Regions from separate parts of the Clostridium cellulovorans 743B genome, predicted to be linked through region 2. Evidence: a T-box and tRNA genes for the amino acid it is inferred to sense, from the RefSeq annotation. Region 2 holds a T-box; the other holds one or more tRNA genes.
What was found. The T-box of region 2 lies ahead of argS (arginine--tRNA ligase). A T-box ahead of a tRNA ligase gene usually reads a tRNA of that ligase, here a tRNA-Arg.

Region 1 (4,446 bases), 1.9 Mb from region 2:
AAACTGTATGTCCTTCTAAAGGCGCAACATTAAGATGAACTGCAAGAATTGATGTTCCACCAAAAATAAATACAATTATTATTCCAAGCATGTACAATATATGCTTAGCATTACGAGTTGTAGGATCTTTAAAGCTTGGTACCGCATTACTTACAGCTTCAACTCCAGTCATAGCAGAGCAACCTGAAGAGAATGCTCTAAGTAATATTAATATACCAATTCCTTTTACCGTCTCTGCGGGAAGAATAGGTTCTGCATAGCTAATAGGATTTAATGTACCCGAAACCATCTTGAATACGCCACAGATGATCAATATAGCCATTGATCCAATAAATATATATGTTGGTAATCCGAAAACCTTTGAAGCCTCACGAATTCCTCTTAAGTTCATTAAAGTTATAAAAGCAACACAAATTAAAGATACTAATATCTTATGTTCTTGAAGTACTGTGAATGCAGATGAAAGAGCTGCAGATGCAGATGAAATACTAACAGCAACGGTCATAATATAATCGATTATTAGTGCTGCTGCAGTTAATAGTGAAGGAGTCTTTCCCATATTTTCTTTTGCAACAGCGTAAGCTCCGCCACCATTTGGATAAGTGTCAATTATTTGAGAATATGATAAAACAAGAATAGATAATAATATCAAGATTGGAATAACCACTGATGGAACTAATTTAAAGGAAAGGAGTCCCACTGCTGGTATAAGTATTAATAGAATCTCCTCAATAGCATATGCTACTGATGAAACAGCATCGCTGGCCATGATCGGCAAGCCCCATAGTCTAGATAATCTCTCATGCTTAATTTCAGAGTTTTTTAATGGTTTACCTAAAATAATGCTTTTAATGTCCACAATTCATTTCTCCCTTTTATTTTGCAAATAAATTACAGTTTCTAAAGAGTATTAATTTGTTATATTTCCCCGTATAAATAACAAATATCCATAATTATATCACTGATAATTTTATTGTCAATACTACAAATTTGTAACTTTTTAACCATATTAAGTGAAGCTTATTAATATTAAATATCAATGGATATAGGTTTCAAGGATACAACGACATTAAAACCTTATTTTATATTGATAACTTGCAATAAATTGTGAAATAGCTTTATTGGAACATATAATATTAATTAATCATCAATCTCTAAACAAATTAAATTTAACAATAAACCCCTAAATAAATTATAGAACATCCGCAAAGTCATCCTATATTCTTCTAGAAATAATCTACAAAAACACAGCTTGTATTAAGTCTATATTAAAACCAACTTAATCCTGTAGATTATAAGGATTAATGGGTAGACAAAAACTTTAAACCCAAAAACCCAAAGGGTATATCAGTTTTCCAGATCATCCCCTTGGACCATGCATATATATTCGATTTTTTAATTTTTACCATTTATAATAATACCACTATTATATTTCTATTACAATGGCCAATAACCGACTTAAAATAGCTTATTTCCCTTTGTATTCGTTTACTACAATCATTATTTTAACATAGCGTTTTTTACCTTATTTTAAGAATATAGATTACTTAATTGGCACACTCTTTAGTAAAAATAATTTATCCATGTCTAGCTTCTTCTTTCCTTAAAAAATTCTGTTATTATATCACTACATTCATCACTATAAAGCCATTCTACATGAACAAAACTATTGAGTGCTTCATTTTGGACTAGGTTTATTACAGAACCACATGCTCCTGTTGTTGGTTCAAAAGTTCCTATATATATCTTTTTAATTCTACTTTGAACAATAGCTGAAGCACACATAGCACATGGCTCTAGTGTCACATATATTTCACAATCATTAAGCCTCCAATTATCAAGAATTTCAGACGCCATTTTTATAGCTAATAACTCAGCATGTGCCGTAACCTCTTTTTTAGTTTCCTTTAAATTATGAGCTGCTGCTATAACCTTATCATCTTTTATTATGACAGCACCTACTGGAACCTCACCAAGTTCTCGAGCCTTTTTAGCTTCTTCTATTGCTATCTTTAAAAAATTGTTATTCATTTTTACTCCACATCTCTTTTATTTTTTACAATTGTATATACATTTAAATGAATTACTATTTTTATACTTAAAAAGCCTTCAGCATTAAACTGAAGGCTTTTTGGTATTCCCAACAGGACTCGAACCTGTATCTGTCCCTTAGGAGGGGACCGTTCTATCCCTTGAACTATGAGAACACAATTAATATGATATTTTGTAACCTTTTTCTAGGTTACTTCACAAAAAGTATATCACTAGGTTCGAAGAACGTCAAGATTCTTTGACTGTCCTATTTTCACAACTCTAAAACTCTCCGTTTTCATGTGCCTCAAGAAGTTCTTGAATCTTAGGACCACAACGTCTTCCTTGACATCCCCCAGTACCAGCACCTGTAGCTTTGTTTACTTCCTCGATAGTCTTTGCACCTTTTATTATAGCTGCTTTTATAGTTGCTCTGGATATACTTTTACATAAGCATATCTTTGTGAGTTTATCTAGTATTTCTGGTTTAATATTTTGATCCATACTTTTCCTCCTTTATATAAATTCTATTTTAAATATATATATTGCAATAAAGTTCATTCACAACTTATCAAGATTTGCTGCTATAGCGCAAAATTTTAAATGTATTTTTATTATTGAAACTTATATATATAAGTTTAGATAAAGAATCTTCATTGATTATATTATGCCCATAGAATTTTAGCTTCAATAATAAAACTTATATATAATATTCTTAATTATAAATCTATATATAGTATATACTAAAATATAATAAACTAAATCTTAATAAAAAATAGACTTATTCTAATAATAAACTTAAAATTTTTATTTTAATCATTACTATAGCTTTTATATTAATGAATAATGATATTTTTGTCTCTTTATCTAACTTGACCTTTCAGCACCTATTGTTATATTCTAGTTAATAATAAGACTCAAACTTAAAGATTTGAATTTAAAATATTAAACGAGAACTTTTTTGCATTAGCTTATATAGAAATTTTTACAGAAGATTATTATAATTAATGCATACTCTTATTGATATAACTAAAAATATATAATTGAAAATGAAAAGAGGTATTACCTTGATAAAAGTTTATAATAGAACCACAGAAAAATATGAAATAGAAAAAGTTGCAGGCGAAAAGTTTCTAAATATGCTCTACTCTTCTCCAGCTGGCAAAGGTCCTTTGGAACTATTCATCAAAAAGAAAGCTTTTTCTAGGGTATATGGTGCCTATAACGATAGTTTTTTGAGTAAAAGATCAATACCTAAGTTTGTAAATAGTTTTGATATAGATATGGATCAATCAGTAAAACAACTTAAAGAATTTAAAAGCTTTAATGATTTCTTTACAAGGAACTTAGTTGAAACTGCGAGACCAATTTCAAAGAATAACAGTGATTTCATATCTCTTGGTGATGGTAGACTTATAGCGTATACAAATATAGATATGAATAACTTAGTACAGGTTAAAGGACTTACTTATTCTTTAAAGGATTTGATAAAAAATGATACTATTGCTAATAAATATGCTGGAGGCATTTGTCTTATCTTAAGACTTAACCCTACTGATTATCACCGCTTTCATTTTATTGATTCTGGTGTTTGTTCAGAGACTACTAAAATAAAAGGACACTATTATTCAGTAAATCCTATTGCTCTTGAAAAAATTCAAAGACTTTTTTGTGAGAATAAAAGAGAATGGAGTATTTTCAAAAGCGATAACTTTGGAGAATTACTATATGTAGAAGTTGGTGCCACCTGCGTAGGTTCTATAATACAAAGTTATAAACCAAATAAGCCTGTCGCTCGTGGTGATGAAAAGGGTTATTTCAAATTTGGTGGCTCCACGGTTATATTATTTATAGAAAAAGATAAGCTTAAATTAGATGATGATATTTTAGCACAATCAAGTTTAGGTATAGAAACCAAAGTATCTTTAGGTGAGACAATCGGTTGTAAAATTCAAAATTATAATGTATAAGCTTCATTGCTAGGAGTGAAGAAAACGTCTATGGATGTATTGAAAAATCAATACATACATAGACTTTCTTTTAGTATTATAAATTAGACTTAAACCTATTAATTCTATAAAAATGTACCTTAAGCATAGCTAAGGTACATTTTTATATATCTGTATATTATTTTTCTTTCCCAATATACCAATAAGCTAAAGCAACAAATACAACTCCGCCGATAATATTTCCAATTGTTACAGCAGATATATTATGAATGTAACCAGCTATTGATACTGCTGGATCATTAGCTACTAATAACCCTGTAGCTAACAAAAACATATTAGCGATACTGTGCTCAAACCCTGATGTAATGAACGCAAATAAACACCAGAATATCATAATAAGTTTTGCAGTTTCCTCTTTAAGTTTTATTGTGCACCATACTGCTAAACAAACTAGTATATTACACAA
Region 2 (4,446 bases):
TTAAATGAAAAGGTAGTTGATAATAGTATAAAGTATTTAATAGCTCAATATCAGCAGTTGATTCTTCTTGGTGGAGTGGATATTATCATTCATACTGGTGGTGTTTATGGTGATAAGAACAAATCACTGGAGAGATTTATAAATGTCTTTAGAGAATTGCCAGAGGGAATACAAAGAACCTTAAGACTAGAAAATGATGATATTTCCTTTAATTTAGATGATGTTTTATATGTAAATGAAAAAACAGGTATCCCTATTGTTCTGGATGTGCATCACCATCGTTGTAATATGGAGAGAGAGATTAATCATCAAGATATAATAAAAATCAATGAAGGCTGGAAGGACACAGGGCTTATTCCTAAAATGCACATTAGCAGTGGAAAATCAGATGATTATGACAAAAGGCATAGCGATTATATAGCTGAAGATGATATAACTGCTTTTATAGATTTGATTGGTGATATTGATGTGGATTTGATGGTAGAGGCAAAAGAAAAGGAACAGGCAGCACTAAATTTAATAAAATTTGTCCACAGTAAAATTTTAGGTGAAAAACTTGTGTTTTTATGATGAAGTACTCCATTTTCATAGAAAAGTAGTATATACTATTTATGAGAAGCGGGGTGAATTTTATGGAAAAGGATATAAATAATAGAGTCTTTTTCGGAAAAAAGAAGAGTGATTTTGGAGATATAAGAGAAAATGATGATTTTATCGATCCTTTTGGACTAGAAAAGCAAGACATCATAGAAGAAAAGGGGAATACTGATCCATTTGTTAAGGATCAGTTTGAGACCTCTTTCGAGTTCAAGGAAAGAATTGAGGATATAGGGAAAATTATTTTAGGAAAAGCTATAATAGAGAAAAATAAAGAAGATAAAACCACAGGACTCCTTGCTTTTAAAGTTATGATTTCTAAGGAGATAACTATTAAAAATCGTGATTTTGATGTTTTTTATATAGATACAAAGGAAGAAGATATAGACAGAATTTTTAGGGATAGCCAGCAGATAACCGCTAATTTAATAGCTCGTCTTAAGGTGATAGATAATGCTGCTTATATAGATGAAAAAAGAGTATACTTAGATTGTGAAGGTAAATTGATAAAAGTCAACGCAGTTTCATTAAGAATGCATATTGATGAAACAATTTATGATTTTCATGCACGTATAGTCAATTTGCCAGATATAAATATAGGTGTTGCTAGATTGATCAAGTCAAAATATGATATAGACACAGAAATTTTTCCTGTAGCATTGTATTATTATAAGTGGTTAGACAATGTAGAAAAATTTGAAAATGGATATCTTGAATTAGATAGATTTGTTTCAAGAGAGATATATAATATAAGCTCCTACCATGATCTTTATGGAAATTTTGAAATAGAGGATAATAGAGTTAGAGTAGCAAGAGTATATATGAAAGTTAAGAACTCTAAAAGGATTTTGGAATTTGACCTTTTAAATTCTAAATATATTGGCGATATAAAACCAGGTCATAAGGATGATAAAGAAACTTTAGTAGAATTGAAAGCTAAGGCTGAAGCTGGTGATGTAATCTCTAGAGTACAATTAGGAGATATGTATTACAACGGTCAAGGTGTTGTTTGTAATTACGAAGAAGCTCTTAAATACTATAAAAAAGCTTCAGAAAGTGGACATGGAAGGAGCTCCTATGTAGTTGGAGATATGTATTATAGGGGAAAAGGTGTTGAAATAAATACCTTAACTGCACTTGAGTATTTTAAGAAAGCTGTAGATGAGAATTATGGTGAAGCAGCATTCAAAGTGGCTACTTTTTATTTAAATGGTAAGAATGTTTCTAAGGACAATAAGGAAGCAATGAAATGGTTAATAAAAGCACATGAATTAAGGCAAAACGTTGCTACATATAAAATTGCATCTATGTACTTTAGTGGAATAGGTGTTGAAAAAAATCTTAAAGAAGCTTTCAAATGGTTTTACATTGCTGCTGAAAGAGGGGATATAAAAAGTGCCTTTAAGGTAGCGTTCATGTATTACAAAGGAAGAGGTGTAGAACGAGATTATGATGAAGCCTTAAAATGGTATAAGGTTGCAGCGGATAATAATAATGTTGATGCATTATACTGGCTTGGCGAAATATATTATATAGGCAAAGGTATTCAAAAAAATAATGAAAGAGCTATGCGTTATTTTAAAAAGGCTGCAGCCTTAGGAGATACAAGAGCCAAAAATAAAATTGCACAAATTGAAGCAAAACCCGCAATGGAAATAAATGCTGAGCAAGAAATAAATCCAAATTAGCAGATATTATAAGGGAAGTAGTATATCTGATAAATATGGTTGACAGAACCTTGTTTATATATATATAATTGTATAACGGAACTTGATAAGTAAATTAATGTTTATATTAAATATTCTTATTAAGGGTTAGTTTCGTTTTTATACATAGGTAAAATTAATAATTGTAAATTCAATGATGAGAAGAGTAGAAAATGTTATATCTTCAGCGAGTAGAGGTTTGGTGCAAGCTCTATAGGTAGATGTTTTTGAAGAGAATCTCTAAGAAGTGTCTAAGCGTTTGTACGTGAGGATAACCGTTAACCACGTTATGGTTTTAAGTGGACAATTAAGGTAGCTTATTAAGATACCTTAGTCAATTAGAGTGGTACCGCGGATAATCCGTCTCTTGTATTTTAAGAGGCGGTTTTTTATTTTTTGTTATGCTAATAATATAGATACCCAACTAAAAATTAGACTCAATTTTGAGAAGACATTGATTTACGGTGGGAATCCTATAAGAAACTAAGAAACTTATATATATGAAATGTAGAGGAGATTGAAAATGGACTATAAACAACTAATATCAGAAAAAATATGTAGCACAGTAGAATTAGAAGTGAATTTTGTCTGTGGACTTTTGGAAGTACCTCCGAAACCAGAGATGGGGGATTATGCTTTTCCTTGTTTTCAATTAGCAAAGACTTTAAGAAAAGCTCCAAATGCTATAGCTGTTGAAATAGCAGAAAAGATAAATAAAGAGGGCTTTGAAAAGGTGGAATCACTAGGACCATATGTTAACTTTTTCTTAGATAAAGGTGTTTTCACAAAGAATATCGTGGAAAAAGTATTATCAGAAGGTGATTCATATGGATCTTCGGATTTTGGTCAAGGTAAGAATATATGTATAGATTACTCATCTCCTAATATAGCAAAGCCTTTCCATGTTGGACATTTATTCACCACTGTTATAGGTAATTCTCTATACAAAATGTTTAATTTTGTAGGTTATAATTCTATTGGAATAAATCATCTTGGAGATTGGGGTACTCAATTTGGAAAGCTAATCTATGCATATAAGCATTGGTCAAATGAAGAAGATTTAGAAAAAGACCCAATAAAGGAACTTTTAAGAATTTATGTTAAGTTCCATGATGAAGCAGAGAAAGATGAAACTCTTGAAGATGAAGGAAGAGCATATTTCAAGAAGCTAGAAGATGGAGATAAAGAAGCAACAGAATTATGGCAAAGATTTAAGGATGTATCTTTAAGGGAGTTTAAAAAGGTTTATGACCTTCTTGGGGTAGATTTTGATTCTTATGCTGGAGAAAGTTTTTATAATGATAAGATGGATGTAATTGTAGAAGAATTAAAAAATAAAAAACTCCTTGTTGAAAGTAATGGAGCTCAAGTAGTTAATCTTGAAGAATACAATATGCCGCCTTGTATAGTCCTAAAATCTGATGGAGCTACAATTTACGCTACAAGAGATTTAGCAGCTGCAAATTATAGAAAAAATACATATGATTTTGAGAAGTGTATCTATGTTGTTGGAAAGGACCAAAGCCTTCACTTTAAGCAAATTTTTAAAGTACTTGAGCTTATGGGAAATGATTGGGCAAAGGAATGTCACCATGTTCCTTTTGGACTTGTAAGATTTGCAGATAAGAAATTATCTACAAGAAAAGGCGACGTTATCTTCTTAGATGAACTTTTAGCTGAATCAGTAGCTAAAACTTTAGAGATTATAAATGAAAAGAATCCAAACCTTGAAAATAAAGAAGATGTTTCTAAAAAGGTTGGTATTGGAGCTATGATCTTTACATACCTAAAGAACTCTAGAGAAAAGGATATTGTCTTTGATTGGAAGGAAATGCTAAGCTTCGAAGGAGAAACAGGTCCATATGTTCAATATACTTATGCAAGAGCTAAGAGTATCTTAAGAAGAATTGGGGAAGGTAGTGGAGAATGCGACTATACTTTATTATCTTCAAAAGAAGAATTTGAACTTGCTAAGTCATTGGAAGGTCTTCAAGCAGCGATATTCCAAGCAATTGAGAAGTTGGAACCTTCAATTGTTACAAGATATGTAATAGAAGTATCGAAAGCTTTCAATAAATTCTATAATGCTTGTCAAATAACTACTGCTGAAGATTCAGTAAAAAATGCAAGATTAAAATTAGTA

Region 1: it encodes a tRNA-Arg, which carries the amino acid that the T-box ahead of argS (arginine--tRNA ligase) is inferred to sense. The anticodon was not compared.

Annotation. Positions count from the first base shown of each region.
Region 1 is NC_014393.1:79,521-83,966, reverse strand. It holds gene CLOCEL_RS00280 (APC family permease) at 1-859, opposite strand, end outside; gene CLOCEL_RS00275 (nucleoside deaminase) at 1,588-2,031, opposite strand; tRNA gene CLOCEL_RS00270 (tRNA-Arg) at 2,133-2,207, opposite strand; gene CLOCEL_RS00265 ((2Fe-2S)-binding protein) at 2,314-2,535, opposite strand; gene CLOCEL_RS00260 (phosphatidylserine decarboxylase) at 3,099-4,001, shown strand; gene CLOCEL_RS00255 (formate/nitrite transporter family protein) at 4,159-4,446, opposite strand, start outside.
Region 2 is NC_014393.1:3,396,218-3,400,663, reverse strand. It holds gene uvsE (UV DNA damage repair endonuclease UvsE) at 1-570, shown strand, start outside; gene CLOCEL_RS13920 (SEL1-like repeat protein) at 633-2,285, shown strand; T-box leader at 2,449-2,674, shown strand; gene argS (arginine--tRNA ligase) at 2,827-4,446, shown strand, end outside.